One region of the Lysinibacillus sp. BNK-21 genome, then DNA from elsewhere that is predicted to be linked to it. Evidence: predicted binding sites of a transcription regulator. Region 1 holds the regulator's gene; each other region holds the start of a gene.
The links. Region 1 encodes LexA, which represses DNA repair genes until DNA is damaged. Its sites were predicted from a motif close to CGAACATATGTTCG; they were not measured.
Positions count from the first base shown of each region.

Region 2: the regulator LexA is predicted to act here: its motif matches at 5,793-5,806, upstream of ACMGGO_RS06245 (carbohydrate kinase).
Region 3: the regulator LexA is predicted to act here: its motif matches at 5,559-5,572, upstream of ruvA (Holliday junction branch migration protein RuvA).
Region 4: the regulator LexA is predicted to act here: its motif matches at 6,550-6,563, upstream of recA (recombinase RecA).

Region 1 covers NZ_JBLQTS010000001.1:3,244,775-3,252,349, reverse strand. Annotated here, with positions in the region: gene ACMGGO_RS16730 (hypothetical protein) at 1-658, shown strand, start outside; gene ACMGGO_RS16725 (prepilin peptidase) at 723-1,475, shown strand; gene ACMGGO_RS16720 (gamma-glutamyl-gamma-aminobutyrate hydrolase family protein) at 1,509-2,231, shown strand; gene lexA (transcriptional repressor LexA) at 2,339-2,956, opposite strand; gene yneA (cell division suppressor protein YneA) at 3,123-3,437, shown strand; gene ACMGGO_RS16705 (YneB family resolvase-like protein) at 3,434-4,099, shown strand; gene def (peptide deformylase) at 4,128-4,703, opposite strand; gene ACMGGO_RS16695 (helix-turn-helix transcriptional regulator) at 4,696-4,887, opposite strand; gene ACMGGO_RS16690 (DJ-1/PfpI family protein) at 4,986-5,519, opposite strand; gene ACMGGO_RS16685 (GNAT family N-acetyltransferase) at 5,521-6,054, opposite strand; gene ACMGGO_RS16680 (DUF896 domain-containing protein) at 6,242-6,475, shown strand; gene tkt (transketolase) at 6,602-7,575, shown strand, end outside.
Region 2 covers NZ_JBLQTS010000001.1:1,240,050-1,247,624, forward strand. Annotated here, with positions in the region: gene trpA (tryptophan synthase subunit alpha) at 1-784, shown strand, start outside; gene recJ (single-stranded-DNA-specific exonuclease RecJ) at 926-3,256, shown strand; gene ACMGGO_RS06230 (adenine phosphoribosyltransferase) at 3,280-3,792, shown strand; gene ACMGGO_RS06235 (MarR family winged helix-turn-helix transcriptional regulator) at 3,832-4,290, opposite strand; gene ACMGGO_RS06240 (MFS transporter) at 4,475-5,725, shown strand; gene ACMGGO_RS06245 (carbohydrate kinase) at 5,839-6,930, shown strand; gene ACMGGO_RS06250 (pseudouridine-5'-phosphate glycosidase) at 6,935-7,575, shown strand, end outside.
Region 3 covers NZ_JBLQTS010000001.1:1,219,909-1,227,483, reverse strand. Annotated here, with positions in the region: gene ACMGGO_RS06170 (DUF421 domain-containing protein) at 1-28, opposite strand, end outside; gene ACMGGO_RS06165 (polysaccharide deacetylase family protein) at 167-1,018, shown strand; gene yajC (preprotein translocase subunit YajC) at 1,092-1,358, opposite strand; gene tgt (tRNA guanosine(34) transglycosylase Tgt) at 1,612-2,757, opposite strand; gene queA (tRNA preQ1(34) S-adenosylmethionine ribosyltransferase-isomerase QueA) at 2,815-3,855, opposite strand; gene ruvB (Holliday junction branch migration DNA helicase RuvB) at 3,873-4,877, opposite strand; gene ruvA (Holliday junction branch migration protein RuvA) at 4,896-5,516, opposite strand; gene ACMGGO_RS06135 (ferredoxin) at 5,752-7,470, opposite strand; gene ACMGGO_RS06130 (hypothetical protein) at 7,482-7,575, opposite strand, start outside.
Region 4 covers NZ_JBLQTS010000001.1:3,346,595-3,354,169, forward strand. Annotated here, with positions in the region: gene ACMGGO_RS17155 (glycosyltransferase family 4 protein) at 1-780, opposite strand, end outside; gene ACMGGO_RS17160 (tyrosine-protein phosphatase) at 876-1,631, opposite strand; gene ACMGGO_RS17165 (CpsD/CapB family tyrosine-protein kinase) at 1,672-2,373, opposite strand; gene ACMGGO_RS17170 (YveK family protein) at 2,373-3,101, opposite strand; gene rny (ribonuclease Y) at 3,328-4,887, opposite strand; gene recA (recombinase RecA) at 5,403-6,467, opposite strand; gene ACMGGO_RS17185 (competence/damage-inducible protein A) at 6,629-7,575, opposite strand, start outside.

The DNA of each region.
Region 1 (7,575 bases):
GATCTTGTTACTGGCGCTGATAGCTGCTATTTTATTTGCGCTGTATTATTATTTGCTTTCACCAAAATTGGATGAAGTGAATGAAAAAGAGAGTAATGTATTGCAGGTGCAGCAAGAATTAGCTAGTGTCAAAGAACAACTAGCACAATTAGACAAAGAGCAGGGACAGCCTACTATCAATATATTAGCCTTAAGACAAAAGCTACCTGTAACAAGAGCCGTTGAAAAGATTATTCTTGATTTAGCTGAGATTGAAGAGGTGACAGGAACTCGTGTACTGTCTTTAACTGTTCAAGGTGAGGACGGCACTGTGACACCTTCAGATGAATCGAATGATCTTAATATGTTGGAGCAGGCTGAAGCAGAGGTCAATGGTGATCAGGAGAACAAGGAGACTACTACACCGATTGCATCTCTTTCGAAGGACTCTTTACCAACTAATTTAAAGCTTGTTACTTTTATATTAGAGGTGGGTGCGCTTGATTTTAATTCTCTTGAAAGCTTTTTACAGGAGGTTGAACAATTAGAGCGTATCATGAAAACCGATAAGATTGAATTTAAATTGCCTGGAGAGCAGGCACAGCTTGAGAAAGATGCAGATCTTACGTTAAAGGCAACAGTGCAAGTGACGACGTTCTATTACGAAGAACAACAATAACTTTATTGATAGGCGCACCATACTTCATTTGTATGGGCGCCTATTGGTTTAGGAGGACATAAAATTGGAAATGGCTTATACGATCTTTATTTTTTTATTTGGACTTGTCTTTGGCTCTTTTTATAATGTAGTTGGCTTACGTGTACCACAGAAGGAGTCGATTGTACATCCTCCTTCACATTGTCCAAAATGTCAGAGACGACTGACGGCGCTTGATTTAGTACCAGTTTTGTCTTATGTATTTTTAGGAGGAAAATGTCGGGGTTGTGGCAATAAAATTTCTTGGGTTTACCCAGTCATAGAATTAATGACAGGTGTATTATTTGCCTTTGCTTATGGGCAGTTAGGCTGGGGCATAGAATTGATAGTAGCACTCTTTTTTATCTCTTTATTAATTATTATCGTTGTATCAGATTTAGCATATATGCTAATTCCAGATAAGGTGTTAGTATTCTTTTTACCTTTGCTAGCTATTGGACGAGTGCTGTCACCATTAACACCGTGGTGGGACTCTCTTGTGGGTGCTGTGGTTGGTTTTGGCATATTATATATCATTGCTGTGCTATCAAACGGTGGCATGGGTGGAGGCGATATTAAATTATTCTTTTTAATTGGTCTCGTTCTGGGTACGATTGATACACTGTTAACGCTATTTTTAGCTGCAGTTATTGGTATGATTGTCGGGATTACCATGTTATCGAAAAACAAACAGGGGAGAAAAACACCCATTCCGTTTGGGCCATCTATTGCATTGGCCGCAGTTATTGTTTATTTCTATGGCGATGTATTAATTAATTGGTATCTAGGCTTTTGGTAATTGTGCAATTTTCAAGAATTTGGAGGGAAGCAAGTGAAACCGATTATTGGTATTACAGCCTTTGTTGAGGATGATTTATCCTCTCGATTAAATGCTGCTTACAGTAAAAGCATCATTGAAGCAGGTGGAATTCCACTGATTATTCCAATTGGAGTAGAAGAAGAGGCAGCCCAGATTTTAGCCCTTACAGACGGTTTATTATTATCTGGTGGTCATGATGTGCACCCATTTCTATTCGGGGCTGAGCCTTCATTAAAGCTTGGAAAAATTCATCCAGCGCGAGATACGATTGAGTTAGCATTGATTGAAGCCGCATTCCAACGTAAGATGCCTATTTTCGGGATCTGTCGAGGAATTCAAATACTAAATGTTGCATTAGGTGGTACCTTATATCAGGATATTGATAGTGATCACTTTAGTACCAAGTTACTCCAACATATGCAGCAATCAGGTCGAGCTGTAGCTACCCATTCTGTACAGGTTATTGCTGACAATCTATTAGCGACTATCGTTGAACAAGAGAAAATAGCAGTGAATTCATTTCATCATCAAGCGGTGAATGTTTTAGCAGAAAAATTAAAAGTAGCGGCAAAATCTAACGACGGTATTATCGAAGCGGTAGTTCATGAGGAGATGCCATTTTGCTTAGCTGTTCAGTGGCATCCTGAGGAACTAGCCATAGCAGGAGATGAGAGTGCTCAAAAGCTATTTTCAGCCTTTATTGAAGCGAGCATAAAATTTAAGAAGGAAGCTTAGAAGAGGCATTGTACAAAGAATCCAATCGTATGTGGATTCTTTTTTTGCGTAAAAAAGAGGATACATGCTCTTAGAAGGAACATAATCCTCAAAATCTGCTTTAATCGTTAATGTACACGTCTATAAAGACCTACAACTTGTCCTAAAATAGAAACTTGATCGACAATAATTGGTTCCATAGAAGAATTTTCAGGCTGTAAACGGAAATGGTTTTTCTCTTTAAAGAAACGTTTTACAGTTGCTTCATCCTCAGCTGTCATAGCTACAACAATATCCCCATTATTAGCTGTTGCCTTTTGTTTTACAATGACTAAATCTCCATCTAAAATCCCAGCTTCAATCATTGATTCCCCCATGATTTCTAGCATGAACAATTGATCTTCACTTGTGCCATACGTATCGGGTAATGGGAAGTATTCTTCAATATTTTCAATTGCTGTAATTGGAGAACCAGCTGTAACCTTCCCGACAAGTGGGACATGGATCACCTGTTGTTTTTGAATGGATTCTTCAGGCTCTAAAATTTCAATTGCACGTGGCTTTGTTGGATCTCGACGAATAAAGCCTTTTTGTTCTAATCGAGCTAAATGTCCATGAACAGTTGAACTGGAAGCAAGTCCAACTGCTTCACCAATTTCACGTACTGATGGCGGATATCCTTTAGCTCGTACCTCTTCCTTAATGAAAGCTAAAATGTCCTCTTGTCTTTTCGAAACTTTTTTCATGAGTGCTCACCTCTTTTTTCTAAAATCATTCTTCTTATTTGATAGTATAACAGAATGCGAACATGTATGCAAACATAGGTTCGAAAAGTGTTTGACAAAAACGTTTGTTCGCTTTATTATAGGAACATACATTCCGAACAAACATTCTTAAAAAGGGGTAATGATTATGACATGGTTGAAGAAAAACACACATATCTCAATTTTAATAGGAGCTTGTTTATTATTTGCAGCATACCTTTACATTACTGATCCAGGAAAAGTTAGTTACGCAGAAATTCAAATCGAACATGGGGATAGCTTGTGGTCGTTAGCCGAGCAATATCGTGGTAAGATGAGTACTGATGATTGGATAAAGCTTGTAAAAACTGAAAATGAACTAGCAGATATTAAAATTGTAGCGGGAAAATCTCTAGTTATTCCTGTAGTGAGTGATCAAGCCAGTCCCATCAATACTATCGAAATTGCGAGAAATGAACAATGATAAATAATCAACTATCGGCTGTTGTCTATTGTCGCGTAAGTACTGAAAAAGAAACACAAAGCTCCTCATTAGAGCGCCAGCAGGAAGAGTTGCTGCGCTATGCTAAAGAGCAAGGCTATGCGGTGAAGGGCGTGTTTAAAGATCAACATAGTGGCTATGATGTAGAACGTGAAGGCTTGCTAGAGATGCTTGATTTTATAAAAGATAAGAACATTAATGCTCTTTTTGTCCAAGATGAAACTCGTTTAGGACGAGGCAATGCAAGGATGGCTGTATTACATTTATTACAAAAGTCAGCAACTGATGTTTTTTCTATGCGTGATGCAGGCCCAGTCCAATTAAATGAAATGGATACGATGCTGCTTGAAATTTTAGCGATTGTAGAGGAATATCAGCGTAGAATCCATAATGCTAAAATTCGACGAGGTATGCGACGTGCTGTAGAAAACGGTTATCGTCCAGAAAATAATTTATCGAATCGAGGTAATCCGCAGGGGCAGGAGCGAAAAGATCTACCTGTAGAGGAAATTGTGAAGCTACGCAAACGTGGATTTACCTTTGAAGAAATTTCTATAACGCTTAGAGGGTTAGGCTTTGAGGTAAGTAAGGCGACAGTACATCGTCGTTTCCAAGAGCACCAAGAAAGATTAGCAGGAAAATAATATTCCTGCTAATTTTTTTTGTAAAAAACTACTGAAGGGAAGAAAAACTTTCGATGATAACATGATTTGGCAGTTGGAAAGGGTACTCTTTATTTATTCGGTCATAAAACATGATGCCATTTAAATGATCGATTTCATGCTGTACAACGATGGCCCCGTAGCCCTGTAACTGTACAATGATTTCATGTCCATCGATGTCGTAAGCTTTGACTTTAATTCTCTCATATCTCGGTACAAAACCAGGGACAGGTCGATTTACAGATAGACAGCCTTCTCCTTCCGGTAGATAAATCATATTAAGGGAATGACTCATTATTTTAGGGTTAATCAGCATCATTTCTTGGTCATCAAAGAGTACAACAAACATTCGTTTATCTACGCCAATTTGATTAGCAGAGAGTCCACTTCCAGGGCGAAGCTTATATTTTTTTGCTAGCGTTTGATTTTGGCTATTTTTCAGATATTGCAGCATGGCTAGGAGGGTATTTCGGTCCTCATTTGTCACTGGTATCGACACTTCTTGAGTTTGTTTTCTTAAAATTGCCGAGTGTTCTTTCACAAAATCCTTCATTGTAATCATATAATCCGGGTGAAATTTAGTCATAGATAAACACCTCATCAATACGGCTATTGAGAACCTTAGCAATCTTAAAAGCTAATTCTAGGGTCGGATCATATTTATCATTTTCAATACTATTAATGGTCTGTCTCACAACTCCACACTCTTTTGCAAGAGCAGCTTGTGTTATGCCTAATTTTTTTCTTAAAATTTTGATGATGTTCTTCAGAAAGATCCCTCCATTTTGTCCAAAGTATTAGACATATATCGTAAGATAAGAATTAAAAAATGTCCAACTAATTGGACATTTGGGTTTTAAATCATCACTTAATACCAATTTTCATCAAAATTTAGCTTTAACGCATGCCCGAAACAAATACCGAAAGGAATAAAACCTCTTCCTCTTGCTGTAATGATATTTCCATCTTGTACCACTAGTTCATCTGAATAGTTATGAAGTTCAAAGCACCCTAACTGCTCCATGCCATCTAAAGGTAGTCCTACTGTATATTTTTTGTTCTTTAAGACCCCTGCTTTTGCTAATAGGTAAGGGGAGCTAGAAATACTTGCAATCATTCCTCCTTTTGCAGATAGAAGACGAATGAAGTCTAGTAAGCTCTCTTCAAGTTGTAATGTAGAAATATCCATACAGCCTGGTAATAGTAGACTATCAATATCGTCAAGCTCTACCTCATTCACGGATAAATCAGCTATACAATTTAAACCAGATTCTCCTCTGATAGGTTTGGTATTCGATCCAAGTGTGATGATGGGTTTACCGCCTTGCATTAATATGGACAAAGCAACACTCAATTCATATTCACTAAATTGTGGGTATAATAACACCGCAGTTTTCTTCATTTCATACACCTCTTACCTTTTGATTGTTCCATTCTTCCTCTAAAATAGCGTAATAGTATTCATCCCACCAAGTCTCTCCATGAGGAATGCATTTTTTGAAAAATCCTTCTTGGCGCATTCCGATTTTTTCCATGACTCGGTAAGAAGCGATATTTTCTGGCTGGCATGTGGCAATAATTCGATGAAGTTTCATTTTATTAAAGCCGTGATCTAATAGGGCCTGAGCAGCTTCAGAAGCATAGCCATGATTATGATAGGCAGGGTTCATAACCCATCCAATTTCATACGTATGGTCGCCAAAGTATTTGTGGAAAACAAGATGACCAATGACTCGCTGTTGTTCACGTAAAACAATGGCGAAATGTTTTGCTTGCTCGTTGCTATTCTCTGTTACGAAATTTTGAACCTGATCTTCATTCAACACACCCTCTGGCATATAGTGCATGACCGTTTTGTCGGACATATAGCTATAAACTGCCTGCCAATCTTGGGCTTCAAATGTTCGAATAAGTAGTCTAGGTGTTGTGATGTTCATGATAGCCCCTCCTATTATCTATCAAATTTTTCCTTTTATTATTAGTTATACACCTCTAACTTCTGGAAGTCATGTAAATAATGGCTAAGAAGTGTTTTTAAGGGTTGGTATAACTGCATTTTAAGGGAAACCATGCTATACTTTGCATACTGAGGTCATTAAGCTAGGTACTGAAAGGTGTGTAACCATGTTATCAAAGGAAAAAATTAACCGAATTAATGAATTATCTGCTAAAGCAAAAAGCGGACAATTAACAGAGGAAGAAGCAAAGGAGCGAACAGCGCTTCGCAAGGAGTATTTAGATACGTTTAGAGCAACTATGCGAGATACAATTGAAAACGTTAAAGTGGTAGATGCAGAAGGAAATGATGTAACTCCTGAGAAGGTAAAACAAGCACAAAAAAATAAATTTCTAAATTAATGTGACACAATTCAATAAAGTATGTATGAAAACGCAAATAGTATAACAAAAGCATTGTTTTCTAAAGCAATGTTGACTAAACTGTAAAAGAACAATATATAGGACGAGAAAGGATGTCACAATATAATGACTCAACACGCGGATCTTTTAGCTATTAATGCTATCCGAACTTTGTCAATCGATGCTATTGAAAAAGCAAATTCTGGTCACCCAGGTTTACCAATGGGAGCAGCGCCAATGGCTTATACGCTTTGGACAAAACAATTACGCCATAATCCAGCAAATCCAAAATGGTTTAACCGTGATCGTTTTGTACTATCAGCAGGTCATGGCTCAATGCTTTTATACAGCTTACTTCACCTTGGAGGCTATGGTTTACCAATGGAAGAAATTCAAAACTTCCGCCAATGGGATTCATTAACACCAGGACATCCTGAATACGGTCATACAGTAGGGGTAGAGGCAACAACTGGTCCTCTTGGACAAGGAATCGCTATGACTGTTGGTATGGCAATGGCTGAGCGCCATTTAGCCGCTACTTACAATAAACCAGGTCATGACATTGTTGACCACTACACATTTGCGTTATGTGGCGATGGGGACTTAATGGAAGGTGTAGCAGCAGAGGCGATTTCATTAGCTGGTCACTTAAAACTTGAAAAATTAATCGTACTTTACGATTCTAATGATATTTCTTTAGATGGTGACTTAGAAAAGTCATTTTCAGAAAACGTTCAAAAACGCTTTGAATCTTATGGTTGGAATTATTTAAAAGTGGCAGATGGTACAGATGTAGATGCTATTAATGCAGCCATTGAAGAAGCCAAAAAATCTACTGGCAAGCCAACATTAATTGAAGTGAAAACAGTGATTGGTTTTGGTTCTCCAAATAAATCTGGTAAAGCAGATTCTCACGGTGCACCACTTGGTACAGATGAAGTTGTCTTAACGAAGGCTGCCTATGAGTGGGCACATGAACCATTCCAAATTCCTGCAGAAGTTTACGATACATTTAATGCGGCTGCTGAAGTGCAAGGCGCACAACCAGAGGAAGCTTGGAATGCAAAATTTGCTGCATACAAAGAAGAATTCCCAGCGTT
Region 2 (7,575 bases), 2.0 Mb from region 1:
TTTACAGCAAGCGATCGATCAGGCAAAAGCTGAAGGTCATAAAGCTTTTATACCTTATATCATGGCAGGTGACGGAGGGCTAGAGACCATTAAGCCAACTATTTTAAAACTGCAGCAATTAGAGGTAACTGCTATTGAAGTAGGGATTCCTTTTACAGATCCTGTTGCCGATGGTCCAACAATCGAACGAGCAGGAGAACGTGCACTCAAAGCTGGTGTGACATTAAGAAAAGTGTTGCAAACACTCGCGTCATTTAGAGATGAAATAACAGTGCCTCTCGTAGTCATGACTTATTTCAATCCAGTATTAGCATATGGCTTAAAGTCTTTTGCGCAAGCCTGTGTAGCTGGAGGAGTTAAGGGATTAATTGTACCAGATGTCCCTTTGGAAGAGAGCGAGTTGTTACGTGATGCATTAAATCCATATGGCATTGATGTGGTACAGCTTATCTCATTGACAAGCCCTCCAGAGCGTATAGCACGCATCGCAGCAGCTAGTCAGGGTTTTGTTTATGCAGTGACCGTTAATGGGATCACAGGAGCAAGATCGCGTTTTGCTGATAATTTAGAACAGCATTTTGCAAGCTTACGTCAAGCAAGTCCAATCCCTGTGCTTGCAGGCTTTGGTATTTCAACACCAGAGCAAGTGAAAAAGATGGGGGCTTTGGGAGATGGTGTAATTGTCGGTAGTGCCATTGTGACGGCATTGCATCAAGGAGATTTGGCAACGGTGGAAGCATTAGTAGCCGCCTCGAAAGGTATGTTAGAAAAGTCTACTCTTTAGAAGAGTAGGCTTTTTTGATGATGAAAGAAATGGAAAAGTGACGAATAGAAATTAAAAATCGATGGATAAAACTATCAATCTAACGGATAGTGCGCAACCTATAGAAATTCGGTATAATAGCTTTCGTAAGGAAGTGAGCAGATGATTCTATCGAAAAAAAGATGGCAGGTGGAGCGTCCTGACGCAACACTTGTACAAGCATTACAAAATGACTTACAACTTTCTGCGATTGCAGCAAAAATTTTAGCAGCACGAGGCTGCGAAACAACGGCTGAGGCAGAAAGCTTATTAAATATGACTGAGGCAAATATCCATGACCCATTTCTTATGCATGGTATGGCTGAAGCGGTAGCACGAATTGAACAAGCACTAGAAAATGGTGAGAAAATTTTAGTGTATGGTGATTATGATGCGGATGGTGTGACAAGCACAACCGTTATGTTACATGTTTTACTAGATCTTGGAGCAGACGTCTCCTTTAAAATTCCGAATCGTTTTATCCATGGCTATGGCCCGCATGAAGCCCTATTTCGGGAGGCCTATGAAGATGGTGTACAGTTAATCATTACAGTGGATAATGGTATATCTGGTATTGAGCCTATTCGAGTAGCAAAGGAGCTTGGTATGGATGTCATTGTGACAGATCACCATGAGCCAGGTGAGGAGCTACCACCAGCAGATATTATTCTTCATCCCCGAATACCAGAAGGGCAATATCCATTTGGCGAGCTAGCAGGAGTAGGGGTAGCCTTTAAGCTGGCACATGCTCTTTATGGTGAACTACCAAGCCATCTAATAGAATTTGTGGCGATTGGCACTGTAGCAGATTTGGTTCCGTTGGTGGATGAAAATCGCTATCTCGTGAAGAGGGGCATACAAGAAATGCGTCGTTCCCTTAGTCCATGGGTACAAGCGATGTGTGACATAGCCAGTACAGAGCAGATGAAAATTACAGAAGAAACGATTGGCTTTTATTTTGGTCCACGATTGAATGCTGTTGGTCGTCTAGGTGAAGCAGCTCCTGGTGTCGAATTATTAATGGCGGAGGATAATGCTAAAGCAACCGCATTGGCAAAAAAGCTAAATGCCTGCAATACCGAGCGCAAAGATATTGTGAAAAGTATTACAGATGAAGCCATCGCACTGATTGAAGCAGATGAAAAAATCGGCAATTCCTTAGTTCTTGTTGTTGCTGGCGAGGGCTGGAACGCAGGTGTTGTAGGAATTGTAGCCTCACGTCTCGTTGAACTGTATTACCGTCCAACGATTGTGCTGTCACTCGATCCCGAAAAGGGCATAGCAAAAGGTTCTGCTCGAAGTATTGAAGGTTTTCATCTATATAATGAACTAGCTAAAAATCGAGATATTTTACCGCATTTTGGTGGACATCCTATGGCTGCAGGTATGACCTTATCATTAGAACATGTGGATGAACTACGTACTCGCTTAGATGCTCAGGCAAGAGCCTGTTTAACAGAGGAGCAATTAACACCTGTAGTGCATATTGATATACCGCTCAGCATAGATGAAATTTCAGCGGATGCTATTGAGGAAATTTCAACACTAGGACCATTTGGCACAGATTTCCCTAAGCCTGTGTATGTGCTGGAGGATGTAGAAATCGCCTCCATGCGTAAAATTGGAGCGGGCGAGAATCATATTAAAATGGAAATAACAAACGGCTATGATAAATTGGATAGTGTTGGTTTTAACAAAGGGCATTTACATGATGAATTAACGTATGGCATCAAAGTTTCCTTTATAGGCGATTTGCAAATTAACGAATGGCAGGGACGTAAAAAAGCCCAATTTATGATCGAGGATGTCCAAACTACAGAATGGCAGTTATTTGATATTCGTGGTATCCGTCAAACAGCTCGATGGCTGAATACGGTACCGAAGGACGTGGCCCGGTTTATCGCCTTTCGTCCAGAAACGATGACCTATTATCAATCATTAATCGGTGAACCTATTACACTGGTTGACCCAGCCCTTTCAAATATTGAACAAAGTGATTACATCGTGCTCTTAGACTTGCCACACAATGTTCAAAAGCTAGAGGACGTTTTACAGAAGACAGCCCCTTCACGTATTTATGCTCATTTTTATATGCCTGACTCGCAATACTTCAGTGGTCTACCTACTCGTGAGCAATTTGCTTGGTATTATAAGTTCTTGAAAAATCGACCAGCCTTTCCGCTTGATATGCATATCGCAGATTTAGCGAAGCATACGGGGTGGCCATTAGATACACTAAAATTTATGACACAGGTGTTTTTTGAGCTTGATTTTGTTAAAATGGAGAGTGGACTGACGACTGTCAACGTGAATGCTCCAAAACAAGCACTAACAGAGGCACCGTCTTACAAACAACGTTCAGAACAGATTGAAATGGAGCAAAAGCTTGTCTATGCTCCTTATATAGAATTAAAACAATGGTTTGATGAACGTTTAACATCAGCGGACGAATAACGTTTCGTAGGAGGCGCAATAACATGGATTTAAAGCAATACGTTACAACGGTTGAAAATTGGCCGAAAGAGGGCATTACCTTCAGAGATATTACAACAATTATGGATAATGGTCCTGCATACAAATATGCAACAGACCAAATCGTAGAATATGCAAAAGAAGTGGGCGCTGAAATTATTGTTGGCCCTGAGGCACGTGGTTTTATTATCGGTTGTCCAGTTGCCTATGCACTTGAAATCGGCTTTGCCCCTGTTCGTAAACCTGGTAAATTACCACGTGAGGTAATTAGTGCAGACTACGGTCTTGAATATGGTAAAGATACGTTAACAATGCATCATGATGCAATTAAGCCTGGTCAAAAAGTTTTAATCTGTGATGATTTACTAGCGACTGGTGGTACAGTTGAAGCAACGGTTCGTTTAGTAGAACAATTAGGTGGTCAGGTAGTAGGCTGTGCATTCCTGATTGAACTTCTAGAATTAAATGGTCGCGAAAAGCTTGGCGATTTAAATATTAAAACACTTATTCAATATTAAGAGCATGGCAAAAAGCGCCCTATACTGTGGGCGCTTTTTTTATACTTCGTCATAGGCTTGAATAATTTTTTGCATTGTTCGCAAGGTATCGTAGAAATCTGCGTATTTTTCGGTTCCAATATCCTCGATAATTCTATCTTGAATGCCTTGCCAAATAGGTGCTGCTTCATGCAGCTTTTCTAAACCTTTTTCAGTGAGCGTTATTTTTTTGGTACGAGCATCATTGGTATCTCGCTTTAACTCAACATAGCCATGTTGCTTTAATAGATTAATATTACGTGTTATAGTGGTTTGATCCAGTTGTAAAATTTCACCTAAACGGCTGATTGAGACAGCTTGTTGAAGGTCAATATGTGCAAGCATTGAATATTGTGTAACTTTTAAACCTGTAGGCTGTAGCAGCTTATCATATAATTGTGTGACAACCCTTGTTTTTTTTCTAAGGTTTGCACAAACACAAATTTGTGTATAATCAATATTTTTAAGTTGATTCTTCATCGACAGTACTCCTTTAAGGGGATTCTACTAATTATAAGTATACACCCAATAACTAGAAATTCCTTCTTGACAGCTTTATGAACGATTACTATGATTATACATGTATATACATATAAATGAAATAAGCAGACTTAAACATGTATATACATGTTTTGTAGTCTATCAAAGAAAAGAAGGTGTTGAGGTGAAGCGTGTTCATTATAGTTGGTTTATTTTAATCGTCACATTTTTCTCGATAATTGTCGCAGGAATTACAATGTCATCATCTGGCGTGTTTATCGACCCTCTTGAAAAAGAATTTCACTGGGATCGTTCAACCATTGCTTTAGCCTTTGCTGTAAGTTTGTTTTTATATGGCATATCTGGACCATTTATGGCTGCGTTGCTTGAAGTCATTGGCTTAAAGAAAATGATGCTAGGTGCTATGGCAACTTTAGTATTAGGAATGACTTTAACATTTTTGATGAGTGAATCCTGGCAGCTAATCGTTATTTGGGGGGGCATTATTGGTCTTGGAGCAAGTCTTTTTTTAACTGTCCTTAGCCCATATGTTGCGAATCATTGGTTTGTAAAACGCAGAGGATTAGCGGTTGGTATTTTAACGGCAAGTACAGCCACGGGCCAGTTAATTTTATTACCAGTTCTAGCTATCATTATTGAACACTATTCTTGGCGATGGGCTATCACATTAATGCTACTCCTTAGTATCATAATGTTTTTCATGATTGCGCTTTTTATAAAAAATAGACCTCAGGATATGGGGTTAACTCCTTATGGACAAGAGGAGGCTATAGAGGAACAACAAATACAGCAAAAGAAGAATCCAATAGCTATGGCTTTTAAAGGTTTATTTGAGGCGATTAAGGTTAAAGCATTTTGGCTCTTAGCAGGTAGCTTTTTTATTTGTGGGCTATCGACAAGCGGATTAATTGGTACTCATTTTGTTTCTTATTGTATTAGCTTTGGCGTTCCTTTAGTCACTGCCGCCTCATTCCTTTCTTTTATGGGCATTTTTAATTTATTAGGCACAACTGCGTCTGGCTGGTTATCTGATCGCTTCGATAATCGGTGGTTATTGTTTTGGTATTACCTGTTAAGAGGCGCATCTCTATTATTGCTCCCTTATGCACTTGCACAAGGATCATTTGTTTTATTAACGATTTTCACGATCTTTTACGGACTAGATTGGATTGCTACAGTGCCACCAACCATCAGTATTACACGACAAATATTTGGTATGCAAAAAAGCAGTATTATCTATGGGTGGATATTTGCTTCACATCAAGCAGGAGCGGCGGTTGCAGCGTATGGTGGAGGGTTAATTTATAAATTTTTTAACTCTTATACATGGGCTTTTTTTCTTGCAGGAATGTTTTGTGCAATGGCCAGTTTATTCGTCATCATTGTTAAAAAACAAACACCTCAGCAAGCATAAACAAAAAAAGTTGAACCTCAGTAAGATGAGGTTCAACTTTTTTAATAAAGAATCTTTTGACATAACACAAACAAAAGTTTATAATATAAACAAATATAATAAAAGGTGATGCTATGAATGAAAGAGAACAGGCGGTGCTTGCTTTAATTCGCCAGAATCCGTTTATGTCTCAGCAAGAAATGGCAGATGCAATGAATCTGTCGCGTCCTGTGCTTGCTAATTTAGTGTCTAGTTTAACGAAGCAAGGGAAAATTGTAGGTCGTGCTTATATATTACCCGAGGAAAATGAAATTATTTGCATCGGTGGAGCTAATTTAGACCGCAAATTCCATGTCAAGGGCAATGTTCAATTTGGAACATCTAACCCTGCCAGTTCTTCCTTTAGTGTAGGTGGCGTTGGTCGAAATATTGCTGAAAACTTAGGCAGATTAAACCACCAAGTGACGTTACTGACAACGGCAGGTAAGGATGCTGATTGGCAAGTGATCCAAGAGGCTTCGGAATCCTTTATGAATCTACGTTATGTAGAGCAGCTTGCAGAGGCTTCCACAGGTTCTTATACTGCCATCATGGATGAACAGGGTGAGCTAGCACTAGCTGTAGCAAATATGGAAGTTTACGACCTTCTGTTACCGAGCTTGTTGAAAAAACATGAAACAATGCTTGTAAACGCGGGCTGTTTTATTTTGGATTTAAACTGTCCAAAAGAAACAGTGGCGTATATCCAGCAAGTAGCCCTTGCTCGTGATATTCCACTTGTCATTGTGCCAGTATCTTCGCCAAAAATGAATCGACTACCTGAAACATTACAAGGCGTAACTTGGTTTATTTGTAACACAGATGAAGCGGAAACGATTGTTGGACATAAAATTGAAAACGCTACCCATTATGAAAAAGCTTTACAACAGCTCCTACAATTAGGTGCGGAGCATGTCATTATCACGGCTGGTAGCAAGGGCGTTTATGCAGCATCTACAACGATTGCCCCTTGTCATGTTGCCGCTAAAGTGATTGACAAAATTGAAGATGTGACAGGAGCAGGAGATGCCTTTGTTAGCGCTGTTATTCACAGTTGGCTGACTGGACAATCTTTTGAGACATGTATTGATGCTGGATTAACCAATGCAAAAAATACATTGGCATCTCCTTATACAGTAAGACCTGAATTATCAGTAGATTTGTTGAAAAATGAAATGGAGGAATAACAACATGAAAGAATTCATCGTATTATCAGAAGAAGTAAAAGCAGGACAAGCAAAAGGTCTACCAATCGTTGCGTTAGAATCAACAATTATTTCACACGGTATGCCATACCCACAAAACGTGCAAACTGCGCGTGAAGTTGAGCAAATTATTCGCGATAATGGTGCAGTCCCAGCAACAATTGCATTAATTGATGGAAAAATTAAAATTGGTCTATCAGATGAAGAACTAGAAATGTTCGGTAATGCTCAAGGTGTTGCAAAAGCTTCACGTCGTGACTTAGGCTACTTACTAGCAACGAAAAAATTAGGTGCTACAACAGTTGCAGCGACAATGATCTGTGCAGAGCTTGCAGGTATTGAAATCTTTGTTACAGGTGGTATTGGTGGTGTACACCGTGGTGCGGAAACAACAATGGATGTCTCTGCTGATTTAGAAGAATTAGCACAAACAAATGTTGCCGTTATCTGTGCGGGTGCAAAATCTATTTTAGACATCGGTCTTACATTAGAATATCTTGAAACAAAAGGTGTGCCAGTGGTTGGTTATGGTACGAATGAATTACCAGCATTCTACACACGTCAAAGTGGATTTGATGTAAACTTCCAATTAGATACGCCAGAAGAAATTGCAGAAATGCTATCTGC
Region 3 (7,575 bases), 2.0 Mb from region 1:
TAAAAATAATATGGTAATATTCTTCCATATAAACACCCCCATACTATCAAGGTGACCTTACTTATTGTTTTTTATACAGTTTTCAAGGAATAGTCCCTACTTGTTCGTACACACTAACATAGAGCTTAGATGCTTATCACAATAAACATGCAAACAAGGTGAGGACATGACAAAAAAAATAATCGTTTTCGTTTTTGTTTATATCCTTTTTCTTATTAGACCTTATCCTATTTACGGGTATCAGGAACAGGAAATACCTATTCTTATGTACCATCATTTAGAGGACAATATAAACAATACTACTGTTATTTCACCCAAAAGCTTCGAAAATCAAATGAAATTACTTAAAATGGAAGGCTATCAGGCCATTTCTGCTCAGCAATTATATGATTACTTAAACGACCAAGCGCCGTTACCTCAAAAGCCCGTGTTAATTACTTTTGACGATGGGTATTTTAGTAATTATGAAAAAGCTTACCCGATATTGAAAAAATATGATATGCATGCAGAAATCTTTGTGATTGCAAGCCGAATCTTAGAGATGAATGGAAACAATTACCATCCAAATGAAACAGCAAAGATGAGTTGGGATCAATTAAAGGAAATGAAGGATTATATTACAATCCAGAGTCATACTTGGGACTTACATTATAAATTACCTTCAAAAAATGGTAAACTAAATGGCGCAGTATTTGGTCCTAGTATTGTAAATGGGCAACTAGAGAGTCAGGTTGAATATGAAGAAAGAGTAAGAAATGATTTTATTCATTCAAGAAAAATAATCAAAGAAAAGTTAGGATATGAACCAATAGCAATAAGCTATCCTTATGGGATTTACTCACCCTCCACCATCAAATTAGCCAAGGAAGCTGGCTTTAAGATGGCCTTTGTCATACAAAATAAACATGTGAAAAAAGGCGATTCCCTATTTACGTTAAGCCGAATAACGATTAATGGCAATGATACTGGTGAGGCATTCATTCATAAATTAAAAACTACAACTGCAAAAAACATCTAAACACTGCCTTCTAATATTGTATAAAAAAGACTTACAATATAGCTATCGCCTATTGTAAGCCTTTTCTTCTTTGTTACTGATTGTCATTGACAATTCGTCCAATTGCTTGACGGTCAAATTTCACTCGTACATTGTCAGCAATTTTTAATGTCACTGCTGTGTCTTCAATTGCATCAATAACACCGTGTAAACCACCAATCGTAATGACTTTATCTCCACGTTGCAAACTACTTTGCATATTTTGTGTTTCCTGCTGTCTTTTTTTAGCTGGACGGATTAAGATAAACCACATTGCAACGAACATTAATAATATTGGTGCTAATCCTAATAATTGATCCATAATAGCATCTTGCCCCCTTTCCAAATCTCACTTTTTTAGTATAGACTATTCCACCATTAAAAAGCGATGGACAAGCCCAAAAATTTTCTCAATTACTAATATTTTTTCTATGATTGACAATATTTTGCTAGAAATATTCACTTTTTACAAAGTTTTGAATGATTTGCAAAACTATTGCTATTGATTATGGACATTAGGGGATGCCTAATGTCCTTTTTTTAATTTAGCGCATGAATGATCCTATTCGTCTAGTTTAAAAGTTTTTTGCATCTGGCCCATTAAAGCCGTATTTTTCAAAGAACTCTTCACGGAAATCACCAAGGCGATCTTGACGAATTGCCTCACGTACTTGCTCCATCAATTTTAATAGGAAGTGTAGATTATGATAGGATGTTAAACGAATACCGAACGTTTCTTCCGTGCGAATAAGGTGACGAACATAGGCACGAGAATAATTTTTACATGTATAGCAGTCACAGTTCGGATCAATCGGCCCAAAGTCACGTGCATATTTTGCATTTTTCACTACTAGACGTCCTTCTGATGTCATCAGTGTTCCATTACGTGCAATACGTGTTGGCAGTACACAGTCAAACATATCGATCCCACGAATTGCCCCATCAATTAAAGAATCTGGTGAGCCAACACCCATTAAATAACGAGGTTTATTTTCAGGCATCATTGGCGTAGTAAATTCTAAAACACGGTTCATCACATCTTTCGGTTCTCCAACGGATAATCCACCAATTGCATAGCCTGGGAAATCTAGTTCTACTAACGCTTCTGCTGAGCGGCGGCGTAAATCTTCGTACTCTCCACCTTGAATAATGCCAAATAAACCTTGCTCCTCTGGACGCTGATGTGCTTCCTTACAGCGTTTTGCCCAACGAGTTGTACGATCAACTGATTTCAGCATATAGTCATGTGTCGCAGGATATGGTGGACATTCATCAAAGGCCATCATAATATCAGAGCCTAAATCATTTTGAATTTCCATTGCCTTTTCTGGGCTCAAAAATAATTTATCTCCATTGAGATGATTACGGAAATGAACTCCTTCCTCTTCAATTTTTCGGAATTGACTAAGTGAAAATACTTGGAAACCACCTGAATCCGTTAAAATTGGACGATCCCAGTTCATAAATTTATGAAGTCCGCCTGCTTCTTTGACAATATCATTACCTGGACGAAGCCATAAATGGTACGTATTGGACAGAATAATACCGGCATTCATCTCTTTTAATTCTTCTGGTGACATGGTCTTCACCGTTGCTTGTGTGCCAACAGGCATAAATGCTGGTGTTTCAAAGGAACCATGTGGTGTATGAACGATGCCAAGACGTGCTCCTGTTTGTTTACATGTATGAAGTAGTTCATATCGAATTGCTGGTTGTGTCATAAAATAAATAATCCTTTCTTATCTGAAGTAAAAACAGTACTCCGATTTTATCCACTATTATTTTTTGGGACGTATAAACATTGCATCACCAAAACTAAAGAAGCGATATCTTTCTTCTACAGCTTGCTGATAAGCACTTAAAATGGTCTCACGAGTAGCTAGCGTACTAACAAGCATGACTAGTGTTGATTTTGGTAAATGGAAGTTTGTGATTAACCCATCCACCACCGTAAAATTGTAGCCTGGATAGATGAAAATAGACGTCCAACCTTGTTCTGCTCGCACTTCTCCCTCATATTTAGAACCAATTGTCTCTAATGTACGAGTAGAGGTTGTCCCAACAGCTATTACCTTGCCGCCGTTACGCTTTACGCGATTAATTGTATTTGCTGCTTGTTCTGTAACACTATAGAATTCTGCATGCATTTCATGGTTCTCAATCGAGTCTACACTAACGGGACGGAAAGTGCCAAGACCGACATGTAGGGTAATAAAGACAACCTCTACGCCTTTAGCCTTCACTTGAGCTAATAGCTCCTCTGTAAAATGCAGCCCAGCTGTAGGCGCTGCAGCAGAACCACGCTCTTTGGCATAAACGGTTTGATAACGATCCTTATCCTCTAGTTTTTCACGAATATAGGGAGGTAATGGCATTTCACCAAGTTGCTCTAATATTTCATAAAAAATACCATTATACTGAAATTCAAATGTACGTCCGCCATGTTCAAGCTCACCTGTACATGTAGCTGTTAATAAACCGTCACCAAATGTGATGACTGTTCCTACTTTTACACGCTTTGCTGGTTTTACAAGTGTTTCCCACTCATCTGTACCAGCCATTTGCTTCAGTAGCAATACTTCTATATGTGCACCTGTTTCTTCTTTTACACCCATTAAACGAGCAGGTAAAACTCTTGTATCATTTAGTACAAGACAGTCTCCAGCATGTAGCTCGTCTAATACATGGGCGAAATGGTGGTGCTCCACTTTATTTGAGCCCGGTGTCACGACCATTAATCGACTTGCTGTACGATCCACTAATGGTGTTTGGGCAATAAGCTCCTCTGGTAATTCAAAATCAAAATCTTCTACACGCATGAAAATAACTTCCTTCTTTATGTTTGTTGGGGATACTCATATCCAAAATGTTCGTAGGCTAAATGTGTGGCTACTCTTCCTCTCGGGGTACGTTGAATAAGGCCAATTTGCATCAAATAAGGCTCGTATACATCTTCTATCGTAACCCGTTCCTCACCAATTGATGCAGCAAGAGTATCTAAGCCTACTGGGCCTCCTCGGAATCGCTCAATCATATTGGTTACAAGTTTATGGTCAATATGATCAAGCCCTCTAGGATCTACTTGTAACAGCTCTAATGCTTGCTGTGCAAGACCCTCCGTTATCATACCATCTCCAAGCACTTGTGCATAATCTCGCACTCGTTTCAATAAACGATTGGCAATTCGAGGTGTTCCACGTGAGCGTCTCGCCATTTCCATTGCTGCTACTTGCTCTATTTCTACCTCAAATAAATGTGCACTTCTCACAACAATTTCTGCAAGCGATCGGTCATCATAATATTCTAGGCGCAGCAACACACCAAAGCGATCTCTTAGAGGAGCTGATAAAGCACCCGCTCTTGTTGTTGCACCTACAAGGGTAAAGGGAGGTAAATCAAGTCGTACAGAACGTGCTTCAGGACCTTTTCCTACCACAATATCTAAGCAGAAGTCTTCCATTGCTGGATATAATACTTCTTCAATAGCACGGGGCAGTCGATGAATTTCATCAATAAATAAAACGTCCCCAGGCTCTAGTGAACTTAAAATAGCTGCCAAATCTCCTGGACGCTCAATCGCAGGGCCACTTGTCATGCGTACGTTAACATTCATCTCATTTGCGATAACAGACGCTAAGGTCGTTTTACCAAGTCCTGGAGGTCCATATAACAACACATGATCTAAACTTTCTTGGCGAAGCTTTGCCGCTTCAATGAATATTTGTAAGTTTTCCTTTACTTTATGTTGCCCAATATACTGTGCTAATTTTTGAGGACGTAAAGATAACTCAAACTGCTCATCATAGCTCCCTGCTTCACTTGCCATCATACGTTCAGACATGCACCTTTCCTCCTTTCCTTATTTTAATTTTAGCAGTAGTTGCAATGCTTGTTTCATAAAGGCATCTGTCGTTTCAAGTTTATCGTTATCCTCTAGCTGTGGTTTAATTTTTTCTAGCTCTTTTTCAGAATAGCCAAGAGCCATTAAGGCAAGTAGGGCTTCTTCTAATTCATGTTTATAGGCATTCACACCAAATAAAGGTAATTCATCTTCTGCACTAGGTAATTCAAGTGTATCTAATAATGAACCAAGTTTGCCCTTCAAGTCGAGGATCATTTGACGTGCTGTTTTTTTACCAACTCCAGGGAACTTCACTAAAAACGCTTCGTCCTCCCGCTCAATTGCGCTAATAACCTGTTGTGGATTACCTGTAGCTAAAATCGCTAAAGCGCCCTTTGGTCCTATTCCTGACACTAAAATAAGCTTACGGAATAACTCACGCTGATCTAGGTTAGGGAAGCCATATAAAACTTGCGCATCCTCTCGCACATGCAAATGAACATATATCTGTTGCTCAAGGGCAGATGTTCGAAAAGCAAATGGATTGGGCGTATTAAGTTGCCACCCAATCCCCTGTTGTTCCAGCACAATAAATTCAGGTGTAATACGAGTAATTTGTCCTTTTAAATAATCATACATCTATAATCCCTCACAATCATCGTCTTCGATTATAGCATATAGCGAACGAATGCTCGACAAAAAGTAGCGTCTAAACTCCATTCGCAGACAAAAATGACCGCCCAAAGAAGCGTCCACTTAGGAATTGAAGAAAAACTTAAATGAACAGCTTCAAGCGGGGCAAAAAATGAAAAACCAGTAACACCTAAGCATAATGCTTGGTGAGGCTGGTTTTTTACATAAAGAACAGTAATCTCTAGGTATTCTGTAATAACACAATTTTGGATAGAATTTTTTCCTCCACTTCCATTTCTAAAGATTTTAGCATTTTCGTCCTAAATGTTTTTAAATAATTACTTTCAAAAACATAATCACAACAAAAACTAACCGCTTTATCAAACCCGCTTCGGCATCTTCCGAAATCTGCAAGATAGTTATAGATAGGAACTTTCTTTTCTCCAAAAAGACCTTGCTTCCAGGTAATACTTTCATTCACTTCGTAATCTACATCTGAGTAAGTAAAATATTCACTTTTATTTAATACCCCACCCCACCCAATAATTTTATCATCTATGAATTTTCTAATATCCCAGTTGATATTTGAACTAACGTCTTCATAACTTGTTATATCCATACTGATTCTGTACTTATCACAATCAATATCTAGAGTTGTAATTGGATATGCCATATCATATTTATCATATATTTCCTGTAGCTTAGTTTTAAAAGTATTCATAATCCCTTCAAATTGATTTTTGTAATTACTTGCTAAATCTTCACTTATTCTATCACCGTAACCTGTATCCAAGTAATTGGAACATGAATTATAAAATCGATCTGTTCTATTTCCAGCGGCTTCACTGGCTTTACTATACGAAGAAAACCTGAAAGAACTATCATAACTCCAATCCACACTATGATAAACAATTTCTTTCTTTAATTCAGTCGATTTTATTTCGCTAAGTAGTGAATTAATATCTCTAATCAAATCTGCCTGCTTTATTTCCACAGAATCATCAAACATGGAACATCTTTTGAGTTCTGTCTTTAATAATGATAGTTTCTCATTTAGTGTTTTCTTAAATACTTCGCAATATTTTTTATATGTACTATCAATCGCTTCATCCACTCTATCTGAAAGTTGCATGTATAATCCATAAACAATATACTCTCTAAATGTACTCTCTACTTCATATAGTGAATACTTATATTCCTCACAATATTCTTCAACATTGATATATGTTCTATAAAAATCTTCATCTTTCATCTTACTAGTCCAGTCTATTTGCTCTAAGTTGCGTAATGCCCACGCCCATGTATCACCATCAAAACCTTTATCTGGTCCAACCTCAAAATCACAAAAATTAACTGGTAGATTCATTTTATTGCTCGATATAGCTTGCCCTAGTGTTACAGCTTCTTCTAACATTTTTGATATTTCCATATTGGTATCGTAGTAATAATTGCCTTGTTCTTTTTCATAGTAAGCAAACTTCTTTAATTGTCTTGTTTTATATTCAACACACACTGCCTGAATTAGCGCTTTCTGTTGGGAATACATTGTATTTTTAAACACATAAAATCCTTCATTATTAGCCTTATCATATGATTTATATGTAGTTTTGGATAATCCTTGAGATATTAGCGATGGAGCTTCATAATTTTTATCATTAAAATCAAATTCTTCACTCTTAGGATAAGGAACTTTGAAATTCTTTATTTTTTCGTTTATCATAGTTTTCAATTTTATAATAGCTTCTGACCCATCTAGAGCTGATATCAATTCATCTTCAACAGAAATGGCATTTACTGGACAGTCATTTACAACTTCTTGAAATTTTATATACTGCTCAGCCGTAATCAGTCCAGGTTCCTTTGGTATTGCACGACCATCAGGAGTTTCCATCAGAAATTCAGAATTTACAACACACACTCCACAAGCAATACATTTATCTGATACAAATATTTTCTTCATTTTTTCATCCCCTAAAATTGAACACTTTTATTGATCTTCTTTAAAAAGATTTCTCCAGTTTCTATTACCTCAAGAGATTTTTTTGTTATTTCACCATTCTTATCA
Region 4 (7,575 bases), 100 kb from region 1:
TGTTTTTTCATAGGGTAACTTACCATAAAAGTGTATATTGTCATGCATTTTCGAAGCTTGCAGCAATGTATCAGCTAACTTACCAAATCCACCAATATGCAGCTCATAACTTGGCGTATTTTTTACTACTTCAACCAATTCACTAATCAATCGATTTTCAGTAAGTATACCTACATAGACTATTTTTACTTTTTTCGGATTCAACTCTAAGCAATCATTGGAATCTATATAACGTGGAGTATTATATATGACCTCTATTTTTTTAGGTGAAGCTTTAGCAATCTGTTCTTTGCGCTTTTCTGTACATATAATGACTGCATCCACACTATTCATAAGGCGTATATCTAGACTAGCAATGACCTTTCCAATAATCTCCGGTCCATAAAATGGTGAAGTATACGAATCAAATACGTCGTAGATTACTTTTTTACGAAGTAATTTCCCACATATTGTACCTATTAACGCTGTATCAAAATCACAAGCGTGAATCATATCATACGTATTTTTATGGCGAAGTAACCATTGAAGAAGTTTAAGTTGAAAATTTATAAATGGGACTAAGTTCTTTTTCAAACCTCCTCCAAATGTTGCCGGAATACCAAACCTTGTAATACGAATTGCCTGTTCACCTTCTAACAGCTGGTTCTTTATTTTATATTTTTTATCTCTATCCCAAGCTAAAATGTGAACCTTCCAATTATTTTTCGCAAGGCAATGTGCTTCCTTTTCAACCCTTGGATCTGGAGAAACAGGGTTACTCCTCATAAAAACAACTCGCATCTCATATGCCCCCCCTTAAACACTGAATGTCTCTAGTGCTTCAGCTACTTTTCGCTTCCTTTTATGTCCTTACAACTTAAAGGTGCTTTCCCATTTTAAAAAAACTTCCACCATTTTTTTGTGAAAGTATCATCTGGTTCATATACAATTAATGGAAGATTATTAATGATTCGTTCGTTATTTTCAAGCAAAAATTCTACCATATCCAAATCTTTTTGTTTTTCTAAAAATCTAAGTCCCTTTTCAAATAAGAAAGGACGTGTATTTAAGTTATGCACATCTGAACCGTATGTATGGACAAGATTCGAGCGCACTAAATTTAGCGAAAGTTTTTGGACGGTTTTGCCAAACAATCCTGCTAAACTCCCTGATGTAATTTGTGCAACTGCCCCCTCGCGTATAATTTGTTCCAAATGACTTGGATTTTCTGAAATGACTCTATTTCGCTCTGGGTGTGCAATAATTGGTGTTATGCCTGCTGTTAATAACGAGTAAATGATATCCTTTGTATATTTGGGAATATGATTAGAGGGAAGTTCCAACAGCAAATAATTGGAATTTGCTAATGTATGTAATTGTTTTTTTTCATACAATTCTAGAATGTTACCTGCCAAGCGTACCTCTTGTCCCGTGTAAAGTTTTAACGGCATATTACGTTGGTCAATTGCCATTTGTAACTGTACAATTTGCTCATTCACGACATCAAAGGGGACATTATACAATGGATGTAAAGCATGCGAAGTGGAAACAATCGTTGAAATCCCCTCCAAAACTGCCTGCTCAAATAAACAAAGTGTCTCTTCAATCGTTTTCGGACCATCATCGACATCAAATAATATATGACTGTGCATATCAATCACTGTACTTCACTTCCCTGTCTAGATACTTGAATTAACGATAATATTGCTCATAATATTGATGGAGTGGCATTTTATAGTTATTTAATACTACGCCTAAAATATTTGCTTTTGAGGCTTCAAGGCTTGACTTTGCTTTTAACACACTTTCATTTTCTGCAACTCCACTGTTCACAATTAATAATGTACCATCACATTTATTAGACAAAATTTGAGCATCTGTTACAGATAATAGGGGTGGCGCATCAAAAATAATGATGTCAAACTCTTTCTTTAGTTCCTCAATTACACTCCCCATTAAGGTAGAAGCTAGTAACTCTGCAGGATTGGGGGGAATAGGCCCACTTGTCAAGACATATAGATTAGCAATATCTGTATTATTGACGACTTCGGAAATTGTAAAATGTCTTGTTAGTAAATTTGATAGACCTCTAGCATTTTGCAATAGAAACGTATAATGCATTGTTGGTTTTCGTAAATCTGCATCTACGATGACGACCCGTTTTCCTTCTTGTGCGAAAACAACACCTATATTGGCTGCATTGGTTGACTTTCCTTCACCTGGTGTTGCAGATGTTACTAATATTGTTTTAATTTCTCTATCAGGCATTGAAAAAGTAATATTTGTTCGGATTGTTCGAAATTGTTCAGAAATAAAAGAATGGCCATTTGCAATCGTCACAAGTTTTCGTCCCATTTTCACTAACTTCTTCTTTTTCTTTTTTTTCCAAAACATTATGATCCTCTCCTCGTTTTACGAGATTTTATCCTAGTGCTTTTATTGTGAGCATCACTAATTTGACTAATCAAGCCAATAATCGGTAGTCCTATTAGCTCTTCAATATCTTGCTCCGTCTTGATTGTAGTATCTAAGCTCTCTATTATGATTATGAGAGCAGCACTTAAAACAAAACCAATAAACGAGGCTGCTACTATATAAAGGGTTTTATTTGGCGCAATCGGTACAGGTTCCTTATCTAAATGTGCAACTGACAAAATATTAACATTATCAACCGTCATTAAAACTTGGATCTCCTCTTGAAACACATCTGCTATTGTATTGGCAATTTCGACAGCCAACCCTGCTTGCTTGTCTACAACATTAATATTGACAACTTGTGAGTTATTGGCACTAGATACAGTAATTTGATCCATTAAAACTTCAGGTGTGACATCCAAATCTAGCTTATTTATAACTTTAGATAAAATAGCAGAACTTGTTATGATAATGTTATACGTATTAATAAGTCGGAGATCTGTTTCAACCTGTTGTACACCTAAATGTGGTTGCTCTATATTTTTTTGATTAACTAAAATTTGCGTTTCTGCCTCATAGGTAGGTTTTAACACAAAGATGCTAATAAAGGCTGTAACCAACGCTGCAAAAAGTGTAAAACTTATGATAAAAAGAAAGTTTTCTCGGACTATTTTCAATATATCTTGTAATGTGATTGTTTCTTTCAATGCTCTTCACTCCTTGTCAAAACATAAACCAGTTGTAAAAATGGAGTATAACTAGGCTGGTTAATTTTTAAAAGGTATTCATGTTGAGGCTAGTTCACTATGCTTTATTCCATACTATATTGTTGGAATCATCCATTTATTCTTACTGGGTAGATCACATCGAATTTATTCACATACAAAAAGGCACCCCCTGACCTTGGTCAAGGGATGCCTATTATTTTAATATTTATTTCGCGTATTCCACAGCACGTGTTTCGCGAATAACTGTTACTTTAATATGACCTGGATAATCGAGTTCTTCCTCAATACGTTTGCGAATATCACGCGCAAGACGATGAGACGCTAAATCATCAATTTTTTCAGGTTGTACAATAATACGAATTTCACGTCCAGCTTGAATCGCATAAGATTTTTCTACGCCATCATAGCTTTCTGAAATTTCCTCTAACTTTTCAAGTCTGCGGATATAGTTTTCAAGTGTTTCACTACGTGCACCTGGACGAGCTGCTGATAATGCATCAGCTGCAGCGACTAATACCGCAATAACAGATGTTGCTTCAGTATCACCATGATGCGAAGCAATACTATTAATGACAACTGGGTGTTCCTTATACTTTGTTGCTAATTCCACACCGATTTCGACGTGGCTTCCTTCAACTTCATGATCAATTGCTTTTCCAATATCATGTAATAAGCCTGCACGACGAGCCAATGCTACATCTTCACCAAGTTCAGCAGCAAGTAATCCTGCTAAATGTGCGACTTCAATTGAATGTTTTAGAACATTTTGTCCATAGCTTGTACGATATTTCATGCGGCCTAAAATTTTCATTAAATCTGGATGTAAGTTATGAATACCAATTTCAAATGTAGTTTGCTCACCTGTTTCGCGAATTTGTTCATCCACTTCACGTCGAGCTTTTTCCACCATTTCCTCAATACGAGCTGGGTGAATACGACCATCCTGTACAAGTTTTTCAAGTGCAAGTCGAGCTGTTTCACGGCGAATTGGATCAAAGCCTGATAATATAACCGCTTCTGGCGTATCATCAATAATTAAATCAATTCCTGTTAACGTTTCCAATGTACGGATATTACGGCCTTCGCGACCAATAATACGTCCCTTCATTTCATCATTTGGCAAGTTCACAACAGATACAGTTGTTTCTGCTACATGATCTGCAGCAAAGCGTTGTAGTGCTAATGATAAAATTTCACGTGCTTTTTTATCTGAGTCTTCTTTCGCACGTGTTTCAGCTTCTTTCGTCATCACAGCAATATCAGTTGATAACTCTTTTTCTACTTCATTGAGGATAATTGATTTAGCTTCATCCCTAGTTAAAGCAGAAATACGTTCTAACTCTGTTTTTTGTGATGCCATGAGCTCGTCCACTTTGCTCTCCATCTGTTCAATATGCTGTTGTCTTTCAGCTAGAGCTTGTTCTTTGCGCTCTAAGCCAGCTTCTCTCTTATTTAGAGCATCATCTTTGCGATCAAGATTCTCTTCTCTTTGCAATAAACGGTTCTCTTGTTTTTGAAGTTCTAAACGACGTTCACGAATGTCATTTTCAGCTTCAGTACGAAATTTGTGAGTTTCATCTTTGGCTTCAAGTAGTGCTTCTTTCTTCATTGCCTCCGCTTCTCGTTTTCCTTCTTCAACGATTGTTTCAGCGACATGTTTAGCACCAGTGATTTTTGAGTCATTCACTTTTTTCATGTAGATATAGCTAACAGCGGCACCAACGATGAGTCCAAGCAAAGCGGAGATGATAGTAATTCCATCCATATGAACACCTCCTCTTGCTATTTGGGTATTACAGTTTCAGTCGGCGCATACATCTATGTCGCCTTAGCTAAAATGCACCAGATTTTGTTAAAATTTATGCAAAACCCGTTTCATTGGCCAAAGGCATTATCTTCATCCAGTAGGCGTTTAGACATCCATTTTAAAGGATATTTCACTATAAAACATTTGCTAAATGAGGATAAAATGTACTGCCTATTTAAAGTCATAATTCAGAAATTATACATATTTAATTGTATAGCTAGCCTCATGCTCTGTCAAGGATAGTCAGGCGTATGTTCGCCACCTTAGCCAAAAAAAGTAAGTCCTATCCATTCAGTGAATTTTTTCCCTATTACTATTTCACTAGAAAATTTTTCATGTTAAATACAATTTTAAAAAAAACAGTACATAAGAAATAAACACATAGCCTCTCTCTTATTATGTGTAAAAATTTAAGAATATAGACAAAAAAATGCATTGCCCCCTCAATAAAGTGGGAACAATGCAATCATTAATTATTCTTCTTCCAGAAGTAACATTAATTCTTCATCCATCTCTTCTTCATCATCATGGGCAGCAATTGTATAAGAAGAAGCTGCAATACCATAAGAAGCTCGGATTTTATTTGCTATGTCTTCTAGGACAGCAGTATTTTCTTTTAAATACTGTTTAGCATTTTCTCGTCCTTGACCTAAGCGCTCATCGCCATATGCATACCAAGAACCACTTTTTTGTACAATGTCTAATTCTACGCCTAAATCGACTGTTTCGCCTTCTTTAGAAATTCCTTCTCCATACATAATATCTACTTCAGCTGTACGGAAAGGTGGTGCTACTTTATTTTTAACAATCTTAATTTTAGTACGGTTACCAACAATATCATTACCTTGTTTAATAGCTTCTGCACGACGCACTTCTAAACGGACAGAGCTGTAGAACTTAAGCGCACGTCCACCTGGTGTTGTTTCTGGATTACCGAACATGACACCAATTTTTTCACGAACTTGGTTAATGAAAATAGCAATGGTTTTTGATTTATTAATCGCGCCTGAAAGTTTACGTAAAGCTTGAGACATTAGACGTGCTTGTAGGCCGACATGAGAGTCACCCATATCCCCTTCAATTTCAGCTTTTGGCACTAAGGCAGCAACAGAGTCAATGACGATAATATCAATAGCACCACTGCGCACTAATGCTTCTGCGATTTCAAGTGCTTGCTCACCTGTGTCGGGCTGTGATAATAATAGCTCATCAATATTGACACCTAATTTTTGTGCATAGATCGGGTCTAATGCGTGCTCAGCGTCGATAAATGCTGCTTGTCCACCTGTTGCTTGTACTTCAGCAATGGCATGTAGAGCAACAGTTGTTTTACCCGATGATTCTGGACCGTATACTTCAATAATACGTCCACGTGGATATCCACCCACTCCTAATGCAGCATCAAGTGCAAGTGAACCACTTGAAGATGTCGCAATTTCTAAATCGGTTTTTTCACCGAGTTTCATGATGGAACCTTTACCAAAATTCTTTTCAATTTGTTTTAGAGCCTGTTCTAAGGCTGCTTTACGATCACTCATTCATTTTCCTCCTTCGAAAACTGTTCACTGTTTTTATCTATCTCTACTATACTTGTTTTTGAGAAAACACGCAAGAAAAAAGCGAACATTTATTCGATTTTTCTTCAAAATAAAAATTTGGATAGTTTTCCTCTACCCAAATTCCTATGTTTTACTCTATTTTAATAACGTTTTGTGTAGCCACGTTCTTCTAAAAGCTGCATTAAATAATGGCATGTAAATTTCACCGCACGGAGTCGATTCGTATTCCGCATGCCTGATAAATGAAGTAAATATGTAAGCGGCTCCTCGTCATTTATGGCAATACCAATCCAAACCGTACCTACTGGCTGATGATCGTGTGCAGTGGGACCTGCTTCTCCTGTAAGACCAATCCCAATATTTGTAGCAAATTTCTCACGAACAGCACTTGCCATTGCCGCTGCACACTCAGCACTCACAACACCATGTGTATCAATTAATTCTTGTGAAATGCCTAGCTGTTTTACTTTCGCATCTGCTGCATAGGTAACAACGCCTCCTATAAGTGCATTGCCTACCCCTGGAATTTCCGCAAGTTCAGATTGAAATAAACCAGCAGTTAAACTTTCTGCAGCCGCAATTGTTAGCTCATTATCCAGTAGCATTTCTACCGTTTTTGAGGCAAGGGAATCATCATCTACACCATATTGATAATCACCAACAAGTGCTTGTATTTCTGCAACCTTTGCCTTAATAAGCTGGCCAGCTTGTTGCTCTGTTGCGGCTTTAGCTGTTACGCGTAACGTTACCTCACCATCAGAAGCAAGTGGAGCAACTGTTGGATTGGTTTGTGCATCTAAAATATTTTGAACTTGTACTTCAAGCTCGGCCTCACCAATTCCATAAAATCGCATAACATGTGATGCAATGATCCCTCCATCATTAAGCATCGCAGCAAGTTTAGGTTTAGCCTCAAATTGAAACATTGGTTCTAACTCTTTTGGAGGTCCTGGTAATAAAATATAAGTGCGATCATTTTTTGTGAAGATCATACCTGGAGCCATTCCATGGTGATTAGCTAATACTTCACTCCCAGCTAAAATTAATGCCTGTTTACGATTATTTTCCGTCATTGGACGTCCTCGTT